DNA from 2 places in the Agrobacterium sp. K11 genome. Region 2 is predicted to be linked to the other one. Evidence: predicted binding sites of a transcription regulator. Region 2 holds the regulator's gene; the other holds the start of a gene.

Region 1 (14,689 bases), 250 kb from region 2:
GCGATCCATCGCTCCCATCATGCAGGCGTCATGGCACTTACAGTCGAGCGTTTCGCGGAAATGGGCCTCGTGGCGCTGATGTTCGCCAATGCGCCTGCATCCATGGCGCCTTGGGGTGGCACCAAACCGCTCTATGGCACCAATCCGATTGCGTTCGCCAGCCCTGTTGGCGAGGCAGATCCGCTGGTGATCGATCTGGCGCTTTCCAAGGTTGCGCGCGGAAAGATCATGGCGGCCCGCCAGAAGGGCGAAACCATTCCGGGCGACTGGGCGCTTGATATGAATGGCCGGCCCACGACCGATCCCGAAGAAGCCCTAGCCGGAACGATGGTGCCTGCGGGCGAGGCCAAGGGGGCTGCCCTGGCGCTTATGGTGGAGATCATGGCCGCCGCGCTCACCGGTGGAAGCTTCGCCTTCGAGGCCTCTTCCCTTCTGGACGACAAGGGTGCGCCACCCTCTCTCGGCCACACGATCATCGCCATACACCCCGTATCGTCGGGCGGTGCGGCCTTTACCGAGCGACTGGCGCTTATCGCCGCAGAGATAGAAAAGCAGGAAAACGTGCGTTTGCCCGGTCGGCGAAGCCAGGGCATTCGAAGGCAGGCGCTGGAAAGCGGTATCATCGTCGAAAGCGATATTCTTGCCGAGATTCAGTCGCTGTGAGGAACTGAAAATGAAAACCCGGCGGACCGGAAAGTCCGCCGGGTAAACCGTGTATGGCTGCCTTGCAGTTGCGCCGATAGGTCGGAAATCATTTCCGACCCGCCTTTTGGTCCGCCGTCCCGCCATCGAAATGGTGGGTTTTTGGCGCAGAAAGCAACACATCCGGTTTTGGCTTACGGGAAGGGGACGATTTCGCGTAAGCTTTTCGAGCGAGAGGGAAGCTCTAAATATCCTGTTCGATCAGTCCACGCAGCAGGGCGATGCTGACGGCATTCAGCAGATTGGCCGCACCTAGCCTTAGGCGGACCCGTTCCAGAGTATCTTTAACATCCGCTTCGTCCGCTCCCGTTATCAAGGCAATGTGGGAAGGATGTCGGCCCCGCGCAACGAGCCCCAGATATTGCCGCTCACGATCCGAAAGGACGATTTCACGCGCCTGGTGACGTTCATGCTGCGTTTTTGACGACATAGTCTTTCAGCCTCAAAAGAGATTGACCTTCCCAAAGCCGGATGTGGCCTCAGGAACCAGGCAATAAGCGGCTGATCTCGCAGCCAGCCGGTCCCGGCATGGGCATATCCTCGGCGATGAAAGAATGACTGCATCGTCCTTCCCAAAAACCTGAAATCGGTTCTTGTCCAGAACGATGTAAAATTCAAAGCTTTGGAATATTTTCCGTCATGCCCGAAGGCATATTGCGGCGTTCTATTAGGCGGTCTGCCATCTCAAGAGAATAACATCTCACGCCAAGTTTTGCGTTTTTATTGTTATGTTTCGATACATAATCCAGTGAACGCCGACATATTTCCCAATTTTATTTTGGATATATGGAATATTGATGCTGGGAATGCGTCCTATACGGCGGAATGATGCGCGTGTTTCTTGCGAATATCCGTGGGCGTTGCCCCGAACCAGCGGGAAACGGAACGCGAAAACGCACCCGGCGTAGAATAGCCGAGCCTGTAGCTGATATCGGAAACCGGAAGATCGCTTTCCACGAGGAGCTTGAAGCCGGCATTCTTGCGAATGGCGTCCTTTATCTCGTTGAGATTAGTCCCAAGCTCGGCAAGCCGTCTTTGAAAACTGCGTTCCGACAGGTTGAAATAGGGGGCTATCTCGCTCAGCGAAAGCTCGGCATCCGACAGCCGCACCTGCATGTAACGCTTCACCTGATCGATGAAATGCGTGGCGTCTGCCGATGTCTCCGGCCGCAGCATCCGGCATTGCAAGTTCATCAGCTCGAACAGCCGCTCATCTGCATTTGGGTTGACCACGTCCAGAAGCGATGTGGGAAGACGCATGGTGTGGATGGGTTGCGAAAAGCTGACGCGCTTGGTCATTCTTTCTTTAAATAGCTGAATATTAACCGGTTTCGGCCGTTCCAGACCGATCTCGATCAGGTTCACGCGCTCCCCCAGAATATCGCGAAGGCGCTGGATCAGAGCTGTCAGCGACAAATCCACATATTGATCGCGTTTGGCGATGACAGGCGCAAAGGACCACGACAGGGTTACGTGCGCGGCATCCGTGACCATGGTGAAATTGCTGTTATTGGTCGCGTAATAAACGTGATCCTGAAGAAAACGCAGGAAAGCCCGCACTGTCGGCGCGCTCATCAGGCCATATCCGAACGCGCCGGATGCGCCGGCGGGAAAGGTGGACGCGCATTGCAAACCAAAGGCGTCGTCGCCGGAAATCAACGCACATGTCTCGAGCAGGCGGCAAAATCGGTCGAGGCTGATGCGCTCCGTCACGCTGCCGAAAGTGGCGGGATCGATATCGAGAGCCTTGCAGATGGGGGCGATATCGATGCCCCGCGACCGTGCATAATTGGCGACGCCGGCGGCCAGACCGGCCACCACTGTTATCTCGTCGCTGACCCTCTTTTCAGGCATCCCTCTCCTTGGCGTACCATGTTTGGAAATTGTCGCCTGATGGTAAGCGTTGGGAAGCCATTTGTCGAGCAGTTCGGCCTGTGGAGTTTAAATGTGGCGACGGCAGGCGCTCTGCTCCAGCACCTCCATGATGGTTTTGCCCGCATCTTCCATGGCACCGCTATTGTCCACGGTCGTCACATCAAAATCCCCGACGACCGTGAGCGAACTGCGTTCCAGCCGCCGGAGAATATCCTCCCGGCTTTCCCGCCCTCGCTGCTCCAGCCGCTTCGCCAGCACGTCCGGCCGTGCAACGATGTTCACGACCTTGAGGCGCGCAAAGGCGGTGCCGAACTGGGGCAGGGCCGAGCGGGAGCCGTTGGCGATGACCACGTCTCCCGCATTAAGATGACGATAGACGGCGGCCGGAATGCCATATTTCAGCCCGTGCGCCTGCCAGGAAACGGCAAAAGCACCTTCGTCTTCCAGCCGGTTGAACTCGTGCATGGAAACGGCATCGTGATTTTCGCCGCCGGCATCGCCGCTGCGGGTAATGACCCGGCGGGTGAAATGAAAGCCCGGCCGCCCGGACAGCTGCGCTGCCGCATAATCCATCAGCGTGTCCTTGCCGGCCCCACTCGGGCCGACAATTACGATCATGGTTCCGGGCACAGTACCCAGTGTCTGGCCGTCAAGCCGGCTATCCTGTCCGTTGCCGGTCATGCCACACGTTTGCCCTGACGCCAGACCGAGCGGGCGACGGGAACGCCGTCCTCGCGGTGAACTCGGACCAGATCGGCCCGCAATCCCGTTGCGATGCTGCCGCGATCGCGAAGGCCCACCGTTCGTGCCGGCGTGGAGGTGACCATGCGCAACGCTTCCGGCAGAGTGATGGCTTCCACCTGGTCGGCGAGCAGGAACGGCGCGTAAAGCAGGCTGAACGGCACATAGTCGGAAGAGAGAACATCCAGCACGCCAAGTTCGGCAAGATCACGCGCGGCGATGTTGCCGGAATGGGACTTGCCACGAACGATGTTCGGTGCGCCCATCAGCACGCTCATGCCGGCGCTGTGCGAAGCCTTTGCCGCCTCGACGCTGGTGGGGAACTCCGCGAGTTTCACGCCGTGTCCGATCGCTTCGCCCACATGCGCTTCTGTAGCGTCGTCATGGCTTGCAACAGTTATGCCGCGCTCGGCGCAGCGGGCCGCCAGGTAATCCCGGTGCTTGGCGGAAAACTCCGCCGATGCCGTCTGCCGGCGTCTGACGAACTCGGCGAAAGCCTCGTCGCTCAGTCCGCGCTTCTTCTGGTAATAGAAGATATATTGGTCCATCGACTGGAACTGGCGCTGCCCCGGGGAGTGGTCCATCATCGAAATCAGCCGCACACGCGGATCGGTCTCGAAATCTTCGAAATGCTCGAGCACATCGGCGGAGGCGACTTCACAGCGCAGGTGCAGCAGGTGATCTGCCCGCAGGCGGTTCTGATCGGCAGCGGTTTCAATGGCATCCGCCATTTCCCGCATCTCGCCCTTCTTGAACCCGCCATCTTCGTCGGAGCCGAGCCGCAGGCAGTCGAAAACAGTGGTAATGCCTGATGACGCGACCTGCGCATCGTGAGCCTGAATGGCGGCGATCTTATCCCAGATAACCCCGGGACGCGGCGAATAGTGCTGTTCCAGATGGTCGGTGTGCAGTTCCACCAGACCCGGGATGAGGAAATCGCCTTCGAGATCCTCACCGGTTTTGGAGGCGCCTTCGCTGATATCGGCAATCTTGCCGTCACGGATCAGAACGGATCCCAGAATAATATCGTCTTCCAGAACGATACGGGCGTTGGAAAGGGCATGCTCGGTCATGGGTCAGCATCTTTCTTTGGCGGCTGGCCAAGCGGGTGCCAGCGATGAACGGTAAATGGTGCGCCGCGCGTTTCCTCAACGAACAAAGCGAGGCCGGAAATGGTGAGAGGCCGGTCGACGAACTCGGAAAACTTGGTCGAAAGCACATCCTGGATAGCGGGCGCGTCGCTTTCGTCGATGCGGCCCGTCAGCGTCATATGAAAGCGGAAGTCGTCCATGACATACGGATAACCCCAGAGCGACAGATTTTGCCGCTGGCTTTCGGTCAGGTTTTGCGGGCGCCGGCGGGCAATGTCGGTCTCGGACAGGGGCGCGCGAAAACGGTCGAAATGGTCAACGATCTCAGCGGCAAAATCCTGCAGCGGCTGGTAGGTGCGATCCGGAACGAGCGCGAAAAACGGCCCGAGTGCACCGATGACAACACGCGGAATATCGAAGACGGACTGGCTGGCCGCAAACTGTTCGAGGGCGGCGACGAGATCCGCTTCGCTGTATTTTTCGGAAAGCTCGAAGGGGGCTTTCAGCGTCGCGTGGAAACCGTAACGGCGCGGCTCCTCGGTCATCTCCGCATAAGCGGCATGGTCATCATGTTGCGCGCCGGAAAAGGCATTGCGTCCCAGCCAGCGCGACGCCGCTTCAGTCAGTGGATGATCTTTAGCCGGAGAAAAATAGATGGCGTAGCGCACGGCAAGCACTCTTCGGTGTCATGGAAAACCTGGATGAAAAGCTATTTGGCGTGACTCGCCCGCTTCCCGCAAGGTCAGGAGTGCGAGGTAATCGCTTTCCGTGACAGAATGATGATGCCCCAGGAAAAAAAGCGCTTGAAACGCCGCGTGTCTCTCGAATGTCCGGAAGACGGATGCTGGCGCATTGAGGGGATGTATCTGACTTTGCAAAGAGGTTCCGGTTTTGCGCACGTCTCGGGAAGCGGGATAGCCAAACCCCGCTCCTGCTTTATGAATTAATGCTGGGTTTTCCCGATCAGGCGCGACCGCAGGGAATTCGAGATGTGGTCGAACAGGAAAACCACGAAGAGAATGAGCAGCACCATATAAGCGACCTTGTCCCAGTCGGCATTGGTACCCATCGCTTCCAGCAGTTTCAAACCGATGCCGCCAGCACCAACCGCACCGATGATCGTGGCTGAACGGGTGTTGCTTTCCCAGAAATAAAGCGACTGGGAAATGAAGACCGGCAGGACCTGCGGAAGCACGCCGAAACGATTGACGGCAATGGGGGAAGCGCCAACCGATTTGACGCCCTCGCGCTGCTTGTCGTCAACATTCTCCAGCGCCTCGGCATAGACCTTGCCGAGCGCGCCGGTATCGGTGAAAAAGATCGCGGCAATGCCGGGGATCGGCCCCGGACCGAAGCTGCGGGTGAAAAACAGCGCCCAGATCAGCATGTCGATCGAGCGCAGGAAGTCGAACAGACGCTTCATGCCCCAGTTGGCGGCCCTGTTGGCGGTGATATTGCGTGCGGCGAGAAAAGCGAGCGGCAGGGCAACGAGCGTGCCGAACAGCGTGCCCACAAAGGCCATCACCAGCGTCTGCATCAGCTTGGAAAGAATATCGGCGTGCTGCCAGACACCATTGTCGAGGAAATCATCGACCATGTGGCTTATGTTTGAGCGCGTGGGATCGAGCCTTTCCCCCCACAGCGCCAGTGCGGCAAGGTCGCCGTAGCTCTTGCCCCAGAATTCCGATTTGGTATCGAACAGGAAGTTCGCCCACCCGAGGAACCGCCGCTGCACGTAAACCTGGCTGGTGCGGATTTCCGCCTGTCCGGCAAAACCGTAGTGCACGAGAACCTTGTTGCCGTCCTGCGTGATCTCTTGCGGCAGGACCTCAGGCGCCAGAGCCTTGTCGCCATTGATGATGACGGGATAGTTCTTGCCGTCCACATAGACGTCCACCCGGGTCGGCGTTACGTCCAGACGGTTTTGCGTACCCGCATAAACGACGCTGTAGCCACCATCCGGCAAGGGTTGCAGCCAGTCGATCGGCGCATCGGCGGGATATTGCATCCGGCTTGACCACTGCGGGTTCACCTTGCCGTCTTCGAAACGAAGGCGTGGCTGGGCCCGCCAGGAATACCAGTCCTGAATGTAGCTCGAAGCGCGATCCCATCGGCCCTGCATGAAAGCGGGGCCGACATTGAAGAAGAAAAAGCAGGCGGTGAGATAGACGAGGACGGCGACAATACCGGTCAGCAAGCCGTATCGCTGCATGAATCCGCGATTGAAAATTGCGGGATGTGCGGCCGTCAGCCTCTCGCGGTCTGCGGTATTGAGAATGAAGCTGGACGACATCAGGCCGCTCCCCGTCCGAATTCGAAGGATTGATGGCCGATCAGCCTGCGGCGCAACCAGCTTGAAAACTGGTCTACGGCGATGATGGTGATCAGCAGCAGGATGATGATGGCATAGGTCTTGGAGGCGTGATCGTTACCGATCGACAGCCGGAAGACCTCGCCAATGCCGCCACCACCAACGGCGCCGATGATGGTCGAGGCGCGTACGTTGATTTCGGCACGCAGCAATGCATAGGACACGAAATTGGGCAGGACCTGCGGCACGATGGCAAAGCGCACTCGCTCCAGCCAGTTGGCACCCGCGGCACGCAGCCCTTCATCCGCCTTCATGTCGGCATTTTCCACGACTTCGAAGAATAGCTTCCCCAGAGCCCCGATGGTGTGCACGGAAATCGCGATGATCGCCGCGATCGGCCCGATCGATAAGATGGCAGTCAGCAATCCCGCGACGACGATCTCCGGAAAGGCGCGCAGGATCTCCATTACCCGGCGTACCACCCAGCGCACGAGGCCGGCACCGATAAGGTTGGTGGAGGCAAAGAAGCACAGCACAAATGCGAAGGTCGTGCCTATTATCGTCGAGACCAGCGCGATGTTGAGCGTGATGATCAGCTGATAGATGAAATGCGGTATGTAGAAACCGTTGGTGATGTAAACGCGATCCGCGACATAGTTGTATTTCAGCGAACCGTTGTCATAGGGCGACGGCAGGTCGAACATCGCCCGGAAGACCTCGAGCGGGCTATCCGGCACGAATGTTTTCATGAAGTCGAAAAAATATGGCAGGCGCTCGAAGAACTTGCCCGAATTGGCCTCATTGGCGAAATTCAGTGAGGCGGCAAGGACGATGAGGAAGATAACGAGCGACATAACGGTATAAATCCGCCGTGTCCTAAGCTGCTGTTGATAATGACGCATCACCGTTCGGGACGATGCGCTCAATCCCTCGGGCGTGAGGGTACCATGTTGCAGTGTGGTCGCCATGCCGCTTTCCTTTATTGGCAAAAGCGGCGGTGCCGCAAGGCACCGTCGCTTCCGGATATGATCTGAGGATCAGCCGCCGATAACGGACTTACGAGCGTCGATGATCGTCTGGTAGAAAGCCGGGTCGACCTTGATGTAGGCAGTGTTCTTGCCCTGGGTGTAACCCTGGAAGCAGGCGAGATCCTTCTTCGGCAGTTCCATGAAGAAGTCTTCGACCTTCTGCTTCATGCTGTCACCGATCTTGTTCGCAACGAGAAGCGGACCGTTCGGGATCAGCGGGGACTTCCAGACCTGAACGATATCGTCCATGTCGAGGTTGCCCTTCTTGACCATCTGGTGAAGGTTGCCGCCGGAGTAGCCTTCTTCCCACTTGCCGACGCCCGAACCGAATGTCGTGCCGACGTCGAACTTTTTGTCGAGAACGGCGAGAACGAGGTTCTCATGGCCGCCGCCGAAGCCGGTTTCGGAGAAATATTCCTTGACCGGAACGCCGGTTTCCTTCGGGATCGATACGTTCGGGACGAGGAAGCCCGAGGTGGAGTCAGGGTCGGCGAAGCCGATCTTCTTGCCCTTGGCGTCAGCCAGAGACTTGATGCCGCTGTCCTTGCGGGCAACCATGATCGTGTAGTAGCCGCTGGAACCGTCAGAGCCGGTATAGGTCAGGATCGGATCGACGGCCTTGGGATCGGCAATGGCGATCTTGGCGTAGGAAGAAGCGCCCATGGATGCAATGTCGATGGTGCCGCCGAGCAGGCCCTGGATAACGCCGTTATAGTCCGGCGACGGGAAAACCTGAACTTCGGAAACGCCGGTTGCAGCCTTGAGGCCATCCGCAACGCACTTCGTGTTGCGGATCTGGTCGGCTTCATTTTCCGAACCGTCGAGGCCGATACGCAGGACCTTGACGTCCTGAGCCATGGCCGAACCGGCCAGAACGCCAAGGGCGACTGCCGAAAGAAGGATTTTCTTCAACATGGACTTTCTCCTGTTTCCCGGCGAGCCGGAGTTTGTTGTGAAGTATCGGCCCTTGACGCGGGCGCAAACGATGCTGAGCGGTTCCTCAGAGCCCGGCGAGAGCCAGCGGTTCGGGACCGGCAGATTGCTGAACCGGACGCGCGGCAAGCTGCGCGCCGGGAATATTGATGCTGGTCGAGGTCATGGTCTCGTCGATGCCGGCGCCGTGTGAATCCGTGCCGTAAATCTCGGTGACCGCCGCCGCCGTCAGTTCGGCGGGTGTTCCGTCGAAAACGACTCGACCCTGCGACATGCCGATAATGCGTTCGCAATAATTGCGCGCCGTATCCAGCGTATGCAGATTCGTTATGACGGTGATGCCTTCACGCTCGTTGATGTCGCGCAGGGCGTCCATGACGATCTTGGCGTTCAGGGGATCGAGAGAGGCGATCGGCTCGTCGGCGAGAATCATCTTCGGAGACTGCATTAGTGCCCGGGCGATAGCGACGCGCTGCTGCTGGCCGCCGGAAAGCGTGCCCGCCGCCTGCATGGCTACGTGCTCGATGCCGAGCCGCTCGAGGGCGGCAATCGCCATCAGGCGCTCTTCATCCGTGAAGATGTTGAACAGGCTGAGCACGGTCGAACGGTGGTTCAGGCGGCCGAGCATGACATTGGTGAGCACGTCGAGACGCGGCACCAGATTGAACTGCTGGAAGATCATCGCGCAGTCGCGCTGCCAGTTGCGCAGGGCGGCACCCTTCAGCGAAGAGACTTCCGTGTCGTTGAAGTGAATGGAACCCGAGGAGGGATCGACGAGGCGGTTGATCATGCGCAGCAGCGTTGACTTTCCTGCGCCAGAACGTCCAATCACGCCAACCATCTGGCCTTGCGGAATTTCCACATTCACGGAATCGACCGCAGTGTGGTTGCCGAAACGGCGCGTGACTTGCTTCAGGTGAAAGCTCATTTCCCCGTCCAATCTTCTTCTGATGGGGTTCGACCTAACAGCGGTGCGTGAAGCGTGAATGTCAGTTTGATGAAGAAAATATTACAGAATGCGCAGATAAGGCGTGCGCGTGGTCGCCTGCGAACCTTTTAGTAGTCGTGCCACCGGATTGAGGCCGGCGGGTGTCTCGCAGACATTGTTAGGGAGACCCCGGAGCATGACCCCGGAATCTGCAGTTTCTTCGGTGTGGGGCGATTTTACCCGGCGTATTTCGCCACGAAATCCTCGGCGGCGAGGGTGCGGAAATCGTCCAGTGCGCCGCGCAGCGTTGCGTGGTCCCAGTCCCACCATTTGAGATCGTCCATGCGCTGGCCAAGGTCCGCCGGGAAGCGGTTCCTGATCAGCCGGGCGGGTACGCCGCCGACGATGGTATAGGGCGCAACGTCTTTCGACACGACCGCACCGGCCCCGATTACCGCACCGTTTCCGATTGTGACGCCAGGCAGGATGGTCGCGCCATGGCCGATCCAGACATCGTGGCCGATCACCACGCGCTTGGCGCGGCGGGCGGCGAAGAAGTCATTTTCATCATCGGCGTCGTCCCAATAATTGCGGGCACGGTAGGTGAAATGGTGAAGTGTGGCGCGCGACATCGGATGATTGGTCGCGTTGATGCGGACGGATGCGGCGATGTTGACGAATTTGCCGATGGTGGCGCACCAGATCGCACCGTCCTGCATGACATAGGAATAGTCGCCCATCTCCACTTCCTCGATGCGGCAGCGTTCCGAAATTTCGGTATAGCGGCCGATCGATGAATTGGTGACACGGGCACTTTCGTGGACAACAGGTTCGAGACCGACCTTCACACTCATGCCGCTGCCTTCCGGGGGGAGAATTGCGAGACATCCAGAACGCGATCGGCCACGGCTTCCCGCACTTCCTCGTCATGGAAAATACCGAGCAAGGCCGTCCCTTTGCGCTTCTTTTCCGCGATCATCTCCACGACCACCCGTCGGTTGGCGGCATCCAGGGATGCGGTCGGTTCATCGAGAAGCAGGATCGCGTGATCGGTGATGAAACCGCGTGCGATGTTGACGCGCTGCTGCTCGCCGCCGGAAAAGGTTGCTGGCGGCAGCGACCACAGTTCCCGCGGCAGGTTGAGTTTCGAAAGCAGAACGGCGGCCTGCTCGCGGGCCTCTTCCGCGGCAACCTTGCGCGCAAAAAGTGGCTCGGCGACGACGTCGATCGCCGGAACGCGCGGCACGGTGCGCAGAAACTGGCTGACATACCCGATGGTGCGATGGCGAATCTCGAGGATGGTGCGCGGCGAGGCGCTGCCCATGTCAATGACCTGATCCTCGTGGCGGATGAGGATCTGGCCGCTGTCGATGGCATAATTGCCATAGAGCATTTTCAGGATCGAGCTTTTGCCGATGCCGGATGGGCCGCCGAGCACGACACATTCTCCGCCGGACACGGAGAAACTGACATCGCGGACAACAGGCAGTTCGATGCCATCGCGAAGATGCATGGTGAAGCTTTTGAAGACTTCCGAAACGATGAGGGGTGTCGGCATGGCGTCAAACCTGCAAAATGGAGGAAACAAGCAATTGCGTGTAGGGTTCGCGCGGATCATCCAGCACCCGGTCTGTCAGACCGTGTTCGATGACGTCACCACCCTTCATCACCATCATGCGATGGGAAAGCAGCCGCGCGACCGCCAGATCATGGGTGACGACGATAACGGCGAGGCCGAGATCGTTGACGAGACCACGCACGAGATCGAGCAGGCGTGCCTGCACCGAGACATCGAGGCCGCCGGTCGGTTCGTCCATGAAGACGAGGCGCGGTGAGGTCACCAGGTTGCGGGCAATCTGCAGACGCTGACGCATGCCGCCGGAAAAGGCGCGTGGCTGGTCGTCAATGCGGTCTGTGCCGATTTCCACCCGCTCCAGCCACTCGCTGGCTGATTGCCGGATATTGCCGTAATGCCGGTTACCGACAGCCATAAGCCGCTCGCCGACATTGGCGCCCGCCGAAACCGCCATGCGCAGTCCATCCGCTGGGTTCTGGTGCACGAAACCCCAGTCTGTCCGCATCAGGAAACGCCGTTCGGCCTCGCCCATATGATAGAGGTCTCGCACCGAGCCATCGCGCATGCGATATTCCACGCTGCCAGCCGTCGGCACGAGCCGTGTGGAAATGCAGTTGAGAAGCGTGGTCTTGCCGGAGCCGGATTCGCCGACGATTGCCAGAACCTCGCCCGGATAAAGCTCGAAGGAGACGTTGCGGCAACCGGCGCGGTCGCCGTAATATTTCGAAACGTCCCTGACTTTCAGAAGCGGTGCGTCGCTCATTCTGCGGCCTCCTTCACATCCGCCAGCAAATGGCCCTTGTGGCCATGGGCGCGGCGGTCTTCGCAATGGTCGGTATCGGAGCAGACGAACATCCGCCCGCCCTTGTCGTCCAGCACCACCTCGTCCAGATAGACATTCTCCCCGCCGCACAGCGCGCAGGGCTTGTCGAAGCTCTGGATTTCAAACGGATGGTCCTCGAAATCCAGGCTGACGACATCCGTGTAGGGTGGCACGGCATAGATGCGCTTTTCGCGACCGGCCCCGAACAATTGCAGGGCGTCCGACAGGTGCATTTTCGGATTGTCGAACTTCGGGGTTGGCGAGGGGTCCATCACATAGCGCCCTGCAACCTTCACCGGATAGGCATAGGTGGTGGAGATACGGCCGTTGCGGGCGATGTCCTCATAAAGCTTGACGTGCATCAGGCCGTATTCCTCCAGCGCATGCATGACGCGGGTTTCGGTCTCACGCGGCTCGAGGAACCGCAAGGGTTCAGGAATGGGAACCTGATAGACAAGGACCTGCCCCGAATGCAGTTCTTCTTCGGGAATGCGGTGCCGCGTCTGGATGATGGTTGCATCCTTGGTGCGGGTGGTGACGGCGACATCAGCGACCTTCTGGAAGAAGGCGCGGATGGAAACGGCGTTGGTTGTGTCGTCGGCGCCCTGGTCGATAACCTTCAGGACATCGTCTGGACCGAGGATGGCGGCGGTCACCTGCACGCCGCCGGTGCCCCAGCCGTAAGGCATGGGCATTTCACGGGAAGCGAAGGGAACCTGATAACCGGGAATGGCAATTGCCTTCAGGATCGCCCGGCGGATCATCCGCTTGGTCTGTTCGTCCAGATAGGCGAAGTTGTAGGCAGCCAGCCCGTCGTCGAATGAAACTTCTTTAAGCATTGCGCGTTAACCTTGCGAAAAAAGGAGTACAAGCTCATGGAGATTGGAATTCTTGCAGCCGTGTTCTTTGCCGCTTTTGCAGCATTGACCGTCTTTTGCGCCTATTGGTTCGGCGAGCAGCACAGTCGCTGATTTATTCGGCGGCATCGCTCATCCATTCCCCGGCATCGGTGTCGGTCGCGTCGAAATCGGCGCGCATTTTGCGCACCAGGCCCAGTTCGGCCTGAAAATCCACGTAGTGCGGCAATTTCAGATGTTCGACAAAGCCCGTCGCCTGCACATTGTCGGCGTGCGAGATGACGAATTCCTCGTCCTGCGCCGGGGCAACCACATCCTCACCGAATTCAGCGGCGCGTAGCGCCCGGTCGACCAGTGACATGGCCATCGCCTTGCGCTCGCTCTGGCCGAACACCAGACCGTAACCGCGGGTGAATTGCGGAGGTGCCTTGGCAGAACCCTTGAACTGGTTGACCATCTGGCATTCGGTGACCTTGATGTCTCCGAGCGAGACAGCAAAACCGAGCTCCGGCACATCCAGTTCGACCTCCACCTCGCCGATTCGGATTTCACCGACGAACGGGTGTGTGCGGCCGTAACCGCGCTGCGTCGAATAGGCGAGCGCCAGAAGAAAGCCCTCGTCGCCGCGTGCAAGCGATTGCAGGCGCAGGTCGCGCGCCATCGGAAACTCTATTGGTTCGCGTGTCAGATCGCCGGCAACATGGTCGTCCGGCATGTCGCCGTCACTTTCGATCAAGCCTTCTTCGGCGAGAATGTCGGATACGCGCATGACGTATTCTGTCTCGCCTTCACGGATGGCAGGGATCTCGACAGCTCCGTCCTCCAGCAGCGAGGGATCGAGCAGGCGGTGGGTGTAATCGAAGGTCGGTCCCAGCAATTGCCCGCCCGGCAAATCCTTGTAGGTTGCCGAAACGCGCCGTTGGACCGTCATCTTCGCAGTATCCACGGGAACAGAATAGCCGAAACGGGGCAGGGTCGTGCGGTAGGCGCGCAGCAGGAAAATCGCTTCTATCATGTCGCCGCGAGACTGCTTGACGGCAAGGGCGGCCAGCGACTGGTCGTAAAGCGAAGCCTCCGCCATGACCCGGTCAACGGCGAGCGAAAGCTGCGAAACGATCTGCGCCACCGTCATGGCGGGCAGGTCGCGGTCTCCGCGCCGCTTGTCGGCCAGAAGCCGGTGGGCGTTGGCGATGGCGGTTTCCCCGCCTTTGACAGCAACATACATCTTATGCCTCCACGGGTTGAATGCGCGTCCTGCGCGGCAGGCAGACGAATTTGTCGCCAGCCGTCAGGATGACGTCGATGCCGCGCGGGAAGATGGCGTTGTTTTCCGCCCATAGCCTCGGGAATATGTCCGGCAGGCCGGATGGGCTAATGATGTTGATATGGCGGATGCCGGGGCCGGACAGCAGCAGTTCCCGTCCGCCGTCAAGATCGGGCAATTCAATGATGACCGTCGTGGAACGGTCGGGGTATTCCTGACTGCCTTGGGCAAAGAGACCGAAGGAGGCAATTGCGCTTCCCGCCTCAATGACGGCGAAATGCGCCGCGCTTTTTTCCTCTGTTGTAACCGCCCCGGTGTGAAACCCGATCCATCCCGGCACCGTGGTTTTGCGTAGCGCGCCGCTCAGCCAGACCGGCGTGTCATGGTCGCAAAGTGCAAGAAGAACAGCGCCGCTGGCCGCACCAAGCGGCAGCGGCGGGGCAACTGTTGTTTCGATCGTTTGCGCTGTGCCTGGCCGGGCCATGCCGTCCATGAGCTTCTTGAAGATTCGCTGTGAATCGAAAACGGCGTCGGAAAAACCGCCCGTCAATGCTTCGGCT
Region 2 (14,689 bases):
CGCCGAGGTTCTGGGCAGCTACTCCATTGCCCGGCGAATTCTCGACAGCTCCTACCTCTCCGTCGAGGCTCTCAACCGGCTGATCTATCCGGGGTCGGCCTCAGCCGCCCTGCAGGGTATCGGAAAGACTATAGAGCGCGCTTATAATGTGCTGAAGGCAGCGCTTGTCATCGCAGTCGGCAGCGCGCTGGTCATCTTCATCATCGCACCCTTCCTGCCGCTACTGTTCGGCGACGAATACGTCTCGCTGCCGATCATCACCCGTATCCTTTGCTGGGTCGTGCTGCCGATGGCCGTTGCGGCGACCGCGCTTGAGGCGCTTGGTGCATCCGGACGGCAGGATATCCGCGCCAAGATATGGAACAGCGGTAATCTCATCGGCTCCGTTATCGTCGCCTTCCTCACTTGGTCGTTCAGCATTTCGGGAACGATCGGCAGCTATTTCTTCGTGGAAGCCGCCATCGCCGCCGCCGTTTGGATCGCTCTTTTGCGATTGCGGCGCAACGAAGAAGCCTTTGTGCCCGCCAAATAGAACGTTATCCGGGCGCAGATCCGAATGAAACCGGATTTCTCTAATAAAGCCCGTAGGGGAAATAACGCCGGTAGATTTCTTCCAGCCGGCCATTGCGCGAAAGTGCGGCAAGCGCCTGATCAAAGGCCGGTACAAGCACATCGTCCGGATCAACTGCCATGATGGAAAGGCCTTCGCCAAGAAATCTGTCGGATAAATAAGGTCCGCCGAAAAGCGCACAGCAAGCACCGGACGTGCTTCCCGAAACCCAGAAAGGCAGGCGCAGACCATCCGCAAAAACCGCGTCCACCTTGCCCGTCTTCAACGCCTCATACATGGGTTCGTAACCATTAAAGCCTTCGGCCGAGGCTTTGGGAAAAAATGCCTTGAGCATCTGTTCGTGCCGCGAGCCCGTGACCACACCCACCTTCTTTCCCGACAGGGCATCAGCGCCGGAGCCAGTGAATTTCGCTGCCTTGTTGACGGCAAGACGCGCGGGCAACAGCAGATAGGGTCGCGAGAAGGTGAAACTCTTTCGCAGATCGGCGGTGGTGGCAATGCCGGAAATCACCGCTTCGCCCTCTCCCATTTCCAGCGCTGCCTCCAGCTCATCAAACGGCAGTGCCTGCACCTGGCATTTGCTCTCAACCTTCAGCTGGGCGCAGATTTCGCGCACCAGATCGACATGAAAACCGGCAAGCCGGCCTTCCTGATCGGTAAAATTGAAGGGTGGGAAATCGACCGACATCAAAAACCTGATCCGGGGCACGGAGGACAGATCGCCACCCGGAAACCGCTCCTGCGCATCAAACAGCACCGGCATGCGGTTTCTGTCCGAGAGACCTTCCGCGTGAAGTTTTCCCAAATTACCACCGAATTGTAAAGCGATAGCTAAAGTAAAGACAATAACTATATTTCGCGTTACATTCATCATTCTCATCTATACTGTCCGTAGCAAGAAGCAGGGCGTTACCATGGCGGCGGCGGCGATGCATGGATTATTTTAGGCACTATACACGAGAATCGTTCCGCACGACGTCAGCGGGGCGAAAAATTGCGTTTTCGCTCATCGGCGACAATCCGTTTTGGACAGCGCCCGAACCGGACGAGCATGGGCCAACACGCTTTCTCTCTTCGCTGGGGTTCGGCAAGCCTTACATCGCTGCATTCGAAGAGCAGGCCCTCAAAAACGGCTCAACCGTGGAAGACGAGTTGCTGGCGAGCGGCCTGGTCGATGCGGATGCGTATTACGGTGCTTTTGCCAGATTGTTGCGATTGCCGTTTCGACCGGAAATCGATCCGGGTCGTGTGGCAGACCTCAATCACCTGGACGCGCAACTAGCCGAACCACGGCTCCTGCGGTTGACACCGCTGAATGGCAAGCCAGTGCTGCTGATCGTGCCGGAACTGGCAAGGATGGAATTGCTGAAAGGCATCCTCGATCAGCGTCCGTATCTTCTCGAAGAACTTGCCGTGACCACGCCACAGGCCATGCGCAGCGCAATCTGGAAGGCCGGCGAAGCACGCCGCTGCCGAGACACGCGACATCAGCTTTTCAACGCGGCGCCGCAGCATTCCGCAAGGATCACGCTGCATGGCGAGCAGGGTTTTGTCAGCGGCATTTTCGTTACCCTGCTCGTTCTGTCGCTACTGTTTTATACGCAGGCGGCCATGGCCTATATTCACGTCACCCTCACGATGCTTTATCTCTCCACCTTGCTTTTCAGGTTGTTTGCACTCGTCCATACGCCAAAAGGAAACGATGCGAAAACCGTCATACCACTCCAGCAGGACGGGGAGCTGCCGGTCTACACTATTCTTGTGGCGCTTTATCGCGAAGAGGCGGTCGTTGAGCAGCTCATTCATGCGCTGGAGCGGCTGGACTGGCCCAAATCCCGGCTCGATATCAAGCTTGTATGCGAGGCAGACGACGTAGCGACGATCGAGGCCATCCAGCGGATAAATCCCGGTCCGCATATCGAGATCGTCAGGGTGCCGCCATCCATGCCACGCACGAAGCCCAAGGCCCTGACCTATGCGCTTTCCGGCGCGCGTGGCACTTTCGTTGCCGTTTACGACGCCGAGGACCGGCCGCATCCGCTGCAATTGCGCGAGGCCTATGCCGCCTTCCGCGACCAGCCGGACGAGGTGGTCTGTGTGCAGGCGCCGCTTATTATCAGCAATGCCAGCTCCTCCTGGCTCAGCGCCTGTTTCGCACTTGAATATTCCGGCCTTTTCCGCTGCATGTTGCCCGTTCTTGCAGCGTGCAAGTTGCCGCTGCCGCTTGGCGGCACCTCCAACCATTTCCGCACCGCCGTGTTACGCCGGGTGGGAGGATGGGACCCGTATAATGTGACGGAAGATGCCGATATGGGCCTCCGGCTGCACAGGCTGGGTTATCGCTGCGGTGTCATCCGGCGACAGACACTGGAGGATGCTCCGACCTCCCTTTCCGTCTGGCTGAACCAGCGCGCGCGTTGGTACAAGGGCTGGCTGCAAAGCTGGCTGGTCATGACCCGCTCGCCCTTCACGACCGCGCACCGCATGGGATGGATCGCCTATATCGTCTTTCAGCTGCTGATTGGCGGCATGCTTCTGTCGTCGCTGGCCCATCCCTTGTTGTTTGTTTCCTTCGCCTTCATGGCCATAGCAATCCGGGAAAACGGCGCGGATATGCTGCTTTCCTGGCAGGGCATTCTGTTTTTCATCGATACGCTGAATATTTTCGGAAGCTACGCCATCTTCGTACTGATGGGCAGAAACAGGATGATAGCTCATGAGAAACAACAGGTCGGACGGCGCTGGTTGGCGATCCCGCTTTATTGGCTGATGCTGTCATTCGCCGCATGGCGCGCCGTGGTGGAATTGAAAACCAAGCCGTTCGTCTGGAACAAGACGCCGCATATGCCGGTCATCAGGAACAAGGCCTGACGACCAGATTTTATAAACGAATTCCGGTTCCGTCAGCGCCGCCACTGCGGATATGGCACAAACCAAAACGCCTTGCCGATCGAGGTTTCTCCATCGGCAAGCTTTATCGCTTCGCAAAAGATCGGCCGAGCAGCTCTATTTGGTAACGAGCTTGTTCTTGATGAGGCCGACAATGATCTGGACAATCAGGCCGCCGACGCCGCCGCCAACGAGCTGGCCGGCAAGAGCGCCTATATCCATGCCGCCGGCGGCAGCAGTTCCCGCCGTCCCGAGCAGCGATCCGAGCACGGTTCCTCCGCCGATGCCGCCAATAGCGCCGGCAATCAGGTTGCCGAGCGCACCGAGATCGGAATCCTTGAGTATTTTTCCGCCGGCCGAACCGCCAACCGCACCGCCGACAATTTGGGCCAATATCGAAGTAAGATCCATGTCATCCTCCTCACAGGTTTCCCCGACCATTCGGGGAAACAATGCTTCCCATTCATGTCTGTTCGGGCCGGAGAAAGCGGGCCTTGAGCCTTAGTCTTTCTCGCCGAAAAGTTTCCAGACCACGGCGCCGATTGCGGCGCCGAGGATCGGAGCGAGCCAGAACAGCCAGAGCTGTTGCAGCGCCCATCCACCAACAAACAACGCCTGTCCCGTCGAGCGGGCCGGATTGACGGATGTGTTGGTGACCGGAATGGAGATCAGATGAATAAGTGTGAGAGCAAGGCCGATGGCGATCGGCGCAAAACCAGTGGGAACCCTGCCATGCGTCGATCCCAGAATGACGATCAGGAAAAATGCCGTCAAAATGACTTCGATCAGCAGTGCCGACACGAGCGAATATCCACCCGGCGAATGTTCCCCGTAACCATTTGCGGCAAAACCGCCAATATCGGCACCGGCTTTGCCGGTAAGGATGACATAAAGCGCCCCCGCCGCGACAATCGCCCCCAGAACCTGCGCCACTATGTAAGGAGCGAGGTTCGATGCCGAAAATTTGCCAGCAACGGACAGACCGACGGAAACGGCCGGATTAAAATGACCGCCCGAAATACCCCCGACCGCATAGGCCATGGTCAAAACCGTCAGACCGAAAGCGAAAGCGACACCGAGAAAGCCAATGCCGAGTTCAGGAAAAGCAGCGGCAAAAACCGCACTGCCGCAACCTCCGAACACGAGCCAGAAAGTGCCAAGAAATTCCGAAAGAAGCTTGCGACTCATAACACTCCCCCAATAATGTTACGACCGCATCAACTATTACGTGCAATTTAATTGTAGTCAAGCTAAATCGCATAGTCGCACGTTTGCCGGAGCGATGGCGGTGACATGCGCGCTTTTGGCTGGCCAGGAAGTTGTTTGGATTGCCTTGAAAATATGGAGCGGGTGAAGGGAATCGAACCCTCGTATTCAGCTTGGGAAGCTGCTGCTCTACCATTGAGCTACACCCGCGCCGCGCACAAGACATCGGACAGTTCTTATCGGGTGTCAAGCACCCGACAGGATCATTACTCCGTGCGGAAATGCTTGGAGAGCTTCAGGCCCTGTGCCTGATAGTTGGAGCCAAGGCCGCTGCCGTAGAGGCCATCAGGTTTTTGCAACATGTGCTCGTAAACCAGCCGGCCGACGATCTGGCCGTGTTCGAGGATGAAGGGCACCTCGTGGCTGCGCACCTCGAGAACGGCGCGGCTGCCCGTGCCGCCCGCCTGCGCATGGCCGAAGCCTGGATCGAAGAAGCCCGCATAATGCACGCGGAACTCGCCCACCAAGGGATCGAAGGGTGTCATTTCGGCCGCATAAAGTGGCGGTACATGCACGGCTTCACGCGAAACGAGAATATAGAACTCATCCGGATCGAGGATCAGTTCGGCACGGCCGCGGGCGTATAGAGGTTCCCAGAAATCGAGAACATCGTGCTGAGCCTTCTTGTCGACATCTACCACCGCTGTGTGATGCTTGCCGCGATAGCCGATCAGCCCTTTTTCGCCAAAACCCTTTAGGTCGATGGAAAGCGCGATGCCGCCGCCGGTCACATTAGGGGTTTCGCTGGCGACCAGCATCTCCGTCTCGTGCAATTTCAGAAGCTCGGCTTCGTTAAGCAACGAGTGGCCGATGCGGAAACGGATTTGCGAGAGGCGCGAGCCACGGCGCACGACGACCGGGAAGGTGCGCGGGCTGATTTCCAGATAGAGCGGGCCGGCATAGCCCGCAGGTATCTTGTCGAATTCCTGCGCATTGTCGGTCATGACGCGGGTGAAGATATCAAGACGCCCCGTCGAGCTTTTCGGATTCGCCGAAGCCGACATATCCGCCGGCAGCTCCAGGCTCTCCATCAAGGGCACGATGTAGACGCAACCGGTTTCCAGCACCGCCCCCTCGCTCAGATCAACCTCGTGCAGGCTGAAGCGGTTGAGCTTGTCGATGACTCGGGTTCCGGGGCCGGGCATGAAACTGGCGCGCACGCGATAGGCTTTGGAACCCAGTCGCAGATCGAGGCTGGCGGGTTGCACCTGATCGACATCGAGATCAGCCTCGCTTTTCAGCTTGCCGCCCGCAAACAGCGCCCTGATCGCGCCATCCGCCAAAATGCCCGTGGTTCTGGTCATGATCATCATTCCTTTTTACGGCGACAAAACCAAAAGGAAAGCATTGACGCAAGCCGGTAACGGCAGTATGGCAAGCTTATCCCGTGGTGATTTGGCCGGTCGGCTTGCAGCCACGTTAAACAAGTGGCTAAAAAGACCGGGTGCTAGGAACCGGTCTGCTTTTGCGACCGGTTTTTTTGTTTTGAGGTGATCACATGAGCAATAAATGGCGCCCGGCAACCCAGCTCGTTCACGGTGGTACGCTACGCTCGCCCTATGGTGAAACGTCGGAAGCGATCTATCTGACCCAGGGTTTCGTTTACGAAAACTCCGAAGCCGCCGAAGCGCGCTTCAAGGGCGAAACGGATGGCTTCATCTATGCCCGCTATGCAAGCCCGACCAATGACATGTTCGAAAAGCGCATGTGCCTGCTGGAAGGTGCGGAAGACGCCCGTGCGCTTGCCTCCGGCATGGCCGCCGTGACAGCCGCCATCATGTGCCAGCTGCGTGCAGGCGACCATATCGTTGCTGCCCGCGCGCTTTTTGGCTCCTGCCGTTGGGTGGTAGAAACGCTTGCACCCAAATACGGTATCGAGTGCACGCTGATCGACGGACGCGATCTCAACAATTGGGAAAAGGCGATCCAGCCGAACACCAAGCTGTTTTTCCTCGAAAGCCCGACCAACCCGACGCTCGAAGTGGTGGATATTGCCGGCGTGGCGAAGCTCGCCAACCAGATCGGCGCGAAAGTGGTTGTCGACAATGTTTTCGCCACACCGCTTTTCCAGAAGCCACTCGAACTCGGCGCCCATATCGTCGTTTATTCGGCGACGAAGCACATTGACGGTCAGGGCCGTTGCCTTGGCGGCGTGATCCTTTCCGACAAGAAGTGGATTGAGGAAGAGCTGCAGGACTATTTCCGCCACACCGGCCCAGCCATGTCGCCGTTCAATGCCTGGACGCTGCTGAAGGGCATCGAAACCCTGCCGCTGCGTGTCAAGCAGCAGACGGCCAATGCCTCGAAGATCGCCGATTTCCTCGCCGACAGCGGCAAGGTTGCCAAAGTGATCTATCCTGGTCGCGCCGACCATCCGCAGGCAGACATCATCGCGCGGCAGATGTCGGGCGGCTCGACGCTCGTGGCTTTCGAACTGAAGGGTGGCAAGGAAGCGGCATTCGCACTGCAGAACGCGCTTGATATCGTGAAGATTTCCAACAATCTCGGCGATGCCAAGAGCCTCATTACCCACCCTGGCACCACGACGCACAAGAACCTGACCGACGAGGCGCGTGCCGAACTCGGTATTTCCGGCGGGACCTTGCGTCTTTCCTGCGGTATCGAAGATACGGACGATCTGCTGGAAGATCTGGCGAAGGGTCTTGCGGCCGTTTCAGCTTAAGAATTCAATCGACATATCGCCATGGCCCGACTTCCTCGTCGGACCATGGCACGCATCCCGCCTGGGTGAAAGCCCGCGTCGGGCAACCAATATTTACCTTTACCGTTATCCCTAACGGTGAAAAAACGGCGCAACAGAAGATGCACGTGGTCGTCAAGTCATTCATTTTCTTGACGATAGCCAGAACCTGTAGTGTAGGATGATGGCAGCAGGGAAAATATCGAGGTGTGGCGCGTATGTATCGTGCTCTGACAAGGGATATCGAGGTAACGGTCGATCCGTATTATCTCGAGGAGCAGTCCGACCCGGATGACGATCGTTACGTCTGGGGCTATAAAGTCGTGATCTCGAACAATTCCGATGTTCCGATAACACTCGTCAACCGCTATTGGCACATCACCGACCAGAACGGACAGGTGGATGAGGTCTACGGGCCGGGTGTCGTCGGCGAAAAACCGCATCTGAACCCCGGCGACAGTTACGAATATTCATCCGGCTGCCCGCTGGATACGCCGTCAGGCCTTATGTTTGGCCATTATGAAATGGAAACGGACAAAGGCGAGGTGTTCAACGTCACCATCCCCGCCTTTTCACTGGATTCACCCGGCCTGTTGCGGGTGCTGAACTGACAAAAAAGCCGCGCCATTCACAAGCGCGGCTCTCCTCGTCAGACGTTTTCAAACTCGCTGACATCGTAACGATAGGTCGTGGAGCAGAACTCGCACGTCACGGCAATCGCACCGTCTTCCTCACTCGCCTTGATCTCTTGAGCGGTGAAACCGGACAGCACACCCTTGATCTTGTCCCGTGAACAGCTGCAACGGTCGAAAATGACCTGCGGATCGTAGATGCGCACGCCGCTCTCGTGGAAAAGCCTGTAAAGCAGACGCTCCACTGGCACCTGCGGATCGGTCAGCTCGTCGGTATCCACCGTATTCAGCAGCGACACTGCCTCTGTCCAGGCATCGTCCTCCGCCACTTCATAATCGCCCTCGTCGCCGTCACCGCCATGGAGATCGCGCATGCGCAAACGCTCGGGCGCCTGCGGCAGGAACTGGGCAATCACGCCGCCTGCACGCCAGCTATGGCGCGGCTTGCCTTCGCCGTCACGGTCGAAGAACTGGGCAACGCCGAGGCGTACGCGGGTGGGAAGCTGTTCCGATTGACGGAAATAAACCCCGGCGATTTCTTCCAGCGAAGAACCGTCCAGCGGCACGATGCCCTGATAAGGCTGCATGCCGACGCCCTGATCGATGGTGAAGGCCAGAATGCCGGTTCCGAGCAATTGTTCGGGCGAGGTTTGCCCCGCAGCAACAGCTTCCGCCAGCCGCTCCTCATCGAAACGAGCATAAGCGCGCATGCTCTCGGGCGCGGTGAAATCCGCCACCAGAAGGTCAACCGGGCCGTCGCCCTTGGTCTGCACAGTCAGCTTGCCGGAAAATTTCAGGGATGTGCCGATCAGCGCCGTCAGAACCGTTGCTTCCGCGAGCAGGCGGGCGACAATCTCGGGATATTCGTGACGTTCGAGGATGGCATTCAACAGCGGCCCGACCTGTACGGCGCGACCGCGCACGTCCAGACCTTCGACCTGAAAGGGCACAACCTTGTCGTCGCCAGCTAAATCGAGATTGTCCAGTTCAACCGTTACATCTGCCATGTCATAACTCCTTGGCGCAGCCGTTGCGCCGCTACCGTCCAAAAGTCCGGCTTTTAAAATGTACTTTTTCAGCTTGTCGCACAGAGATCCGGGAAGCGAAACTGCCTCCGGGGAAAATCGTGCAAATCGTGAGGTGGCCCGCCAGCGAAAAGCCGACGAGCGTCTTCGAAGCCCCACAAATGGGAATGTGCATCGCCGAGTTCAAGCACCCGGCCGATAGCGGTCAGATGACGCCCATGCACCAGGCGATAATGGACTTCTGCGCATGGAGCCGGTTTTCCGCCTCGTCGAAGACCACCGATTGCGGCCCGTCGATCACTGCATCCGTTACTTCCTCGCCGCGGTGCGCCGGCAGGCAGTGCATGAACAGCGCTTCCTTGTTGGCCTTCGCCATCAGCGCTTCATTGACCTGATAAGGCTGGAAGATATTGTGGCCGCGCGCCTTGTGTTCCTGGTTCATGGACACCCAGGTATCGGTGACGACGCAATCAGCGCCCGCCACTGCCTTGTCGGCATCGTGGTACAGCGAGATTTCGCCGCCATTGTTGCGTGCCCAGTTCAGGAACTTGTCGTGCGGTTCCGAACCCATCGGTACTGCCATCGCCATGCGGTAACCGAAACGGGCGGAGCCTTCCACGAACGAATGCAGCACATTATTGCCGTCACCCGTCCAGGCAATGGTCTTGCCCTTGACCGGGCCGCGATGTTCCTCGAACGTCAATATATCCGCCATGATCTGGCAGGGATGCGTGTCGTCCGTCAGGCCATTGATAACAGGCACGGTGGCGTGTTCGGCAAGCTCGAGCAGACGCGAGTGATCCGTGGTGCGGATCATGATGGCATCGACATAGCGCGACAGCACCTTGGCCGTATCGCCAATCGTTTCCGCGCGGCCCAGCTGCATTTCCGTGCCCGACAGGAAAAGGGTCTCACCGCCGAGTTGGCGCATGCCGACATCGAAGGAGACGCGGGTGCGTGTGGACGGTTTTTCGAAAATCATTGCCAGCATCTTGCCGGCAAGCGGCTTTTCCGCCGTGCCGGTTTTGGTGGCAATCTTGCGCGTGCGCGCATCATCAAGAATTGTCCGCAGATCCTCCGACCCGACGGCCGAGAGGTCCAGAAAATGTTTTGGTGAACCCATTCTAATCTGTCCCATGCTTGCGAGCCCCCTGAAGAGAGGCCCGCTCTTGATTTTTTCAGGCGCTTTTTGCCTGTTTCGCAACCGTCAGGGAAGCGGCAGCCGCGTCGATACGTGCAAGACCCTCACGGGCCTCTTCCGCCGTGGTGACGAGCGGCGGCAGAAGACGGATGACATTGTCGCCCGCAGGCACGCCAAGCAGATGCTCTGCGCGCATGGCCTGCAGCAATTCGCCCGAAGGAATCTTCGCCTTGATGCCCAGAAGCAGGCCTTCGCCGCGAATTTCGTCGATCACGTCAGGATAACGGTCCTTGAGCGAGGCCAGACCCTGCCGGAAGACCAGCGCGACGTCACGGACCTTCTCGAGAAAACCTTCGGAGAGAACGACGTCAAGCACGGCATTGCCGACTGCCATGGCCAGCGGGTTGCCGCCATAGGTGGTGCCATGTACGCCCGCCGTCATGCCGGAAGCGGCATCTGCCGTGGCAAGGCATGCGCCGAGCGGGAAACCGCCACCGATACCCTTGGCGACCGCCATGATATCGGGCGCAACACCGGTATGTTCATAAGCAAACAGCTTGCCTGTGCGGCCGACACCCGTCTGGACCTCATCGAAAATCAGCAGCAGGCCGTGCTCGTCGCACAATCCGCGCAGAATTTGCAGGAATTCCTTGCTGGGCGAGCGAATGCCGCCCTCGCCCTGGATGGGCTCGATCAGAAGTGCTGCAGTCTCAGCCGTGATGACGGCCTTGAGGGCATCGACATCACCGAACGGAACCTGATCGAAACCTTCGACCTTGGGACCGAAACCTTCGAGGTATTTCTGCTGGCCACCCGCGGCGATCGTCGCCAGTGTACGGCCATGGAAAGCGCCTTCGAAGGACACGATGCGGAACTTCTCCGGATGGCCCTTGGTATAGTGATAACGGCGGGCGGTCTTGATGGCGCATTCCAGGGCTTCCGCGCCTGAATTTGTGAAGAATACCTTGTCCGCGAAAGTCGCTTCCGTCAGGCGCCTGGCGAGTTTTTCCTGTCCCGGTACTTCATAAAGGTTCGAGACGTGCCAGACCTTCTCGGCCTGCGTCTTGATCGCATCAACGAGGTGAGGATGGGCGTGGCCCAGCGAGTTGACAGCAACACCGGCCGCAAAATCCAGATATCGCTCGCCGCTTTCCGTGAACAGCCATACACCCTCACCGCGCTCGAAGCGCAAGGGGGCTCTTGAAAACGTATCAAACAATGGCGCGCCGGCTTCGGCCATGGCTGTATCACTCCTTGCGCAGATGCGCTGTCAAACTGTTGTCAATAGGCTTGCGGGGTTATCCCTCGCCTGAAAATCAAAATGCCGCCTTGCGGCGGCAGGGGCACTATTGTCACTTCGTTTGCCGATGTCAACAAAAGTCAGCGTTTCCCGGGCTTCTCAAGCACTAGTATGCGGCGGCGGGCCAGCCCCAAGGTGTTGCCTTTCAGACTCAATACGCCAGCAAGTTGGGGAAAACCGGAAAATCGATTCCAGATGATTCCCGCGACTCTTGCCACGGAGTCGGGCTGGCACTAGGTTAATCGCTAATTACTAGACTGCATTGCGGCGGAACTAGTCACCGAAAATCAGGCGGAAACCACGCTTGCGGCATGCGCGCGAGACGGAGAGGGATTCTGCCGAAAATACACGCGACAAGCGGAGAAGCGGCATGAACTGGACAGACGAACGAGTCGAAAAGCTCAAGAAATTGTGGTCCGAGGGCCTTAGCGCCAGCCAGATTGCAGCGCAGCTGGGCGGCGTCAGCCGTAATGCCGTGATCGGCAAGGTCCATCGTCTCAATCTGCCGGGACGCGTCAAGGCTGGCGGTCCAGTGACTTCGGCACGCTCCGCGCCGAAGCGCACCGCTGCCCCTGCCCCGCGTGCGACGACTTTCGCAGGTCGCGTCAACGCGGCACCGGCACGCATCCTCACCCGTTCGAACGCGGCAACGGCGCTGCACGAGGAGATCGATATCGAGACCGCGCAGGTTCTCGATTACGTTCCTTCCAAGAACGTTGTCACGCCGATTTCCCGTCGCCTGACGCTGACGGAACTGACCGAGCGCACCTGCAAATGGCCGGTTGGCGATCCGCTGAAGGACGACTTCCATTTCTGCGGTTGTGAAGCGCTGGAATCTTCGCCCTATTGCAAGTTCCATGCGAAACTCGCCTACCAGCCGGTGAGCGAGCGCCGCAAGGCTTGAGTGTTGCGGCACGCATTCAGCACTCAAAAATTACGGGCCTTCGGGCCCGTTTTTTTATGACAAAAATAAAGCCGCTTTCTGGGCGGCTTGATGGCAGGCCTCACCCTTTCCCCTTACTATCGGGCGTGACCCTTCAATCCGGATTTCAACGCGCCGCCGATCTCCTCCGGTCAAAACGGACAATGGCATCGAGTTTGGCGGATATTCATATTGAAAAAGCCCGAAATCGTTTCAGATTTCGGGCTTCCTGATTTTTTGGTGCACTACTTCGCCAGCGAAACTATCTGGTTCCGCATCGCTCAGGCTTCCATCGAATATCCCGCACCACGCACCGTGCGGATGACATCCTGCATGTGCGAGAAATTCAGGGCCTTGCGCAGACGTCCGACATGCACATCGACAGTACGCTCGTCGACATAGATATCATGACCCCAGACGCCATCCAGCAATTGCGAGCGGGAAAACACCCGACCCGGCGACGTCATCAGGAATTCCAGCAAGCGGAATTCCGTCGGGCCGAGGCGCACTTCGCGGCTTTTGCGGTGAACGCGATGGGTCTCGCGGTCCAGTTCGATATCGCCGCATTTGAGCACCGACGACAGAACCTCCGGACGGGCCCGGCGCAACATGGCCTTGACCCGGGCCATGAGTTCCGGCGTCGAGAACGGCTTGACGACATAATCGTCAGCGCCGGTAGCGAGACCGCGAACCCGTTCGCTCTCTTCGCCACGCGCCGTCAGCATGATGATGGGCAGGCGTTCTGTTTCCGGCCGCATTCTCAAGCGCCGGCACAGTTCGATACCGGAGACACCGGGCAACATCCAGTCCAGGATGAGAAGATCCGGAATGCGCTCCTGCAGCCTGATTTCCGCCTCATCGCCACGGGGTATCGTGTCGACGTCGTATCCCTCAGCCTCGAGATTGTAACGAAGCAGGACGCTCAGCGCTTCCTCGTCTTCCACAACTGCAATCTTGGGCACCATATGCTGAACTCCGCAAGCTTCTGCTTGTCTGTTACTCGGTCACCGAACCAAGCGTGTTGGAACTGTCGTCCTTCGGACGCTCGCCCTCCGGCTGGCTGCCAGTGGTCATGTAATAGATCGTCTCTGCGATATTCGTCGCATGATCGCCGATACGCTCGATGTTCTTGGCGCAGAACAGAAGATGCGTGCAGGTGGTGATGTTGCGCGGGTCTTCCATCATGTAGGTCAGAAGCTCCCGGAAGAGCGACGTGTACATGGCATCGATTTCCTCGTCGCGTTCACGGATCGCATTGGCCTTTTCGGCGGAACGCGTGGAATAGACGTCGAGGACTTCCTTGAGCTGCACCAGCGCCAGGTCGGACAGATGCTCGATGCCGCGGGCGAGCTTGCGCGGAACGCCGGTGCCGGCGACAGCGATAACGCGCTTGGCCGTGTTCTTGCCAAGATCGCCGACGCGTTCGAGATCGGCGGCGATACGCAGGGTGCCGATGATCTCGCGAAGGTCTGCCGCCATCGGCTGACGCTTGGCGATGGTTACAATCGCCTTGTCGCCGATTTCGCGCTCAGCATGGTCGAGAATGGTATCGTCCGAAATGACTTTCTGCGCGAGCGCAGCATCAGAATTGACGAGTGCGCGCACGGCGTCACCGCACATCTGCTCGGCAAGACCGCCCATTTCGGCGATGCGGCGCGTCAGAAACTTCAGTTCGTCGTCATAGGCAGACAGGATATGCGAATGGGTCGTTGTCTGTGTCATGGTCTATTCCTCCGGCTTGGCCTGCATGCGCGTGCCCAACAGCGGGGCACGGCAGAGGCACCAGTCTTGTACGGTTACGATAAAGCACCGGCCGGGGATCAGCCGAAGCGGCCCATGATGTAGTCCTGCGTGCGCTGGTCGTCCGGATTGGTGAACATCTTGTCGGTTTCGTTTTCTTCGACAAGATGACCAAGATGGAACATGGCCGTACGCTGGGAAACGCGCGCCGCCTGCTGCATGGAGTGCGTGACGATGACGATGGTGTAGTTGGTGCGCAGTTCGTGGATGAGTTCCTCGACCTTCGCAGTCGCGATCGGATCCAACGCCGAGCACGGCTCGTCCATCAGGATCACTTCCGGGCTAACGGCAACCGCGCGTGCGATGCACAGACGCTGCTGCTGGCCACCGGAGAGACCCGTGCCGGATTCCAGCAAACGATCCTTCACCTCGTTCCAGAGACCCGCTTTCTGCAGGCTATGCTCGACGATCTGGTCCATATCCGCCTTGTTGCGGGCGAGAC

What was found. Region 2 encodes PhoB, which activates phosphate uptake and scavenging genes when phosphate is short. Its sites were predicted from a motif close to TGTCATNNANCTGTCAT; they were not measured.
Region 1: AC5SEO_RS09115 (DUF1045 domain-containing protein) is a predicted target of PhoB. The motif match lies at 5,178-5,194, and genes of this name have one in related genera.

The regions. Positions count from the first base shown of each region.
Region 1 is NZ_JCAHRB010000003.1:789,449-804,137, reverse strand. Features, by position in the region: gene AC5SEO_RS09140 (Ldh family oxidoreductase) at 1-663, shown strand, start outside; gene AC5SEO_RS09135 (helix-turn-helix domain-containing protein) at 887-1,132, opposite strand; gene AC5SEO_RS09130 (AraC family transcriptional regulator) at 1,516-2,556, opposite strand; gene phnN (phosphonate metabolism protein/1,5-bisphosphokinase (PRPP-forming) PhnN) at 2,644-3,258, opposite strand; gene AC5SEO_RS09120 (alpha-D-ribose 1-methylphosphonate 5-triphosphate diphosphatase) at 3,255-4,391, opposite strand; gene AC5SEO_RS09115 (DUF1045 domain-containing protein) at 4,388-5,086, opposite strand; gene phnE (phosphonate ABC transporter, permease protein PhnE) at 5,353-6,702, opposite strand; gene phnE (phosphonate ABC transporter, permease protein PhnE) at 6,702-7,688, opposite strand; gene phnD (phosphonate ABC transporter substrate-binding protein) at 7,758-8,663, opposite strand; gene phnC (phosphonate ABC transporter ATP-binding protein) at 8,749-9,609, opposite strand; gene AC5SEO_RS09090 (transferase hexapeptide repeat family protein) at 9,846-10,463, opposite strand; gene phnL (phosphonate C-P lyase system protein PhnL) at 10,460-11,167, opposite strand; gene phnK (phosphonate C-P lyase system protein PhnK) at 11,172-11,948, opposite strand; gene AC5SEO_RS09075 (alpha-D-ribose 1-methylphosphonate 5-phosphate C-P-lyase PhnJ) at 11,945-12,847, opposite strand; gene AC5SEO_RS09070 (hypothetical protein) at 12,884-12,979, shown strand; gene AC5SEO_RS09065 (carbon-phosphorus lyase complex subunit) at 12,981-14,090, opposite strand; gene phnH (phosphonate C-P lyase system protein PhnH) at 14,092-14,689, opposite strand, start outside.
Region 2 is NZ_JCAHRB010000003.1:541,522-556,210, forward strand. Features, by position in the region: gene uppX (Wzx-type polysaccharide biosynthesis protein UppX) at 1-532, shown strand, start outside; gene AC5SEO_RS07825 (transporter substrate-binding domain-containing protein) at 573-1,334, opposite strand; gene AC5SEO_RS07830 (glycosyltransferase family 2 protein) at 1,505-3,442, shown strand; gene AC5SEO_RS07835 (hypothetical protein) at 3,578-3,871, opposite strand; gene aqpZ (aquaporin Z) at 3,962-4,648, opposite strand; tRNA gene AC5SEO_RS07845 (tRNA-Gly) at 4,803-4,876, opposite strand; gene AC5SEO_RS07850 (2'-deoxycytidine 5'-triphosphate deaminase) at 4,933-6,030, opposite strand; SAM riboswitch at 6,104-6,182, shown strand; gene AC5SEO_RS07855 (O-succinylhomoserine sulfhydrylase) at 6,225-7,409, shown strand; gene apaG (Co2+/Mg2+ efflux facilitator ApaG/CorD) at 7,646-8,038, shown strand; gene AC5SEO_RS07865 (Hsp33 family molecular chaperone) at 8,077-9,066, opposite strand; gene argF (ornithine carbamoyltransferase) at 9,290-10,207, opposite strand; gene AC5SEO_RS07875 (aspartate aminotransferase family protein) at 10,263-11,465, opposite strand; gene AC5SEO_RS07880 (GcrA family cell cycle regulator) at 11,896-12,429, shown strand; gene phoB (phosphate regulon transcriptional regulator PhoB) at 12,729-13,412, opposite strand; gene phoU (phosphate signaling complex protein PhoU) at 13,444-14,169, opposite strand; gene pstB (phosphate ABC transporter ATP-binding protein PstB) at 14,268-14,689, opposite strand, start outside.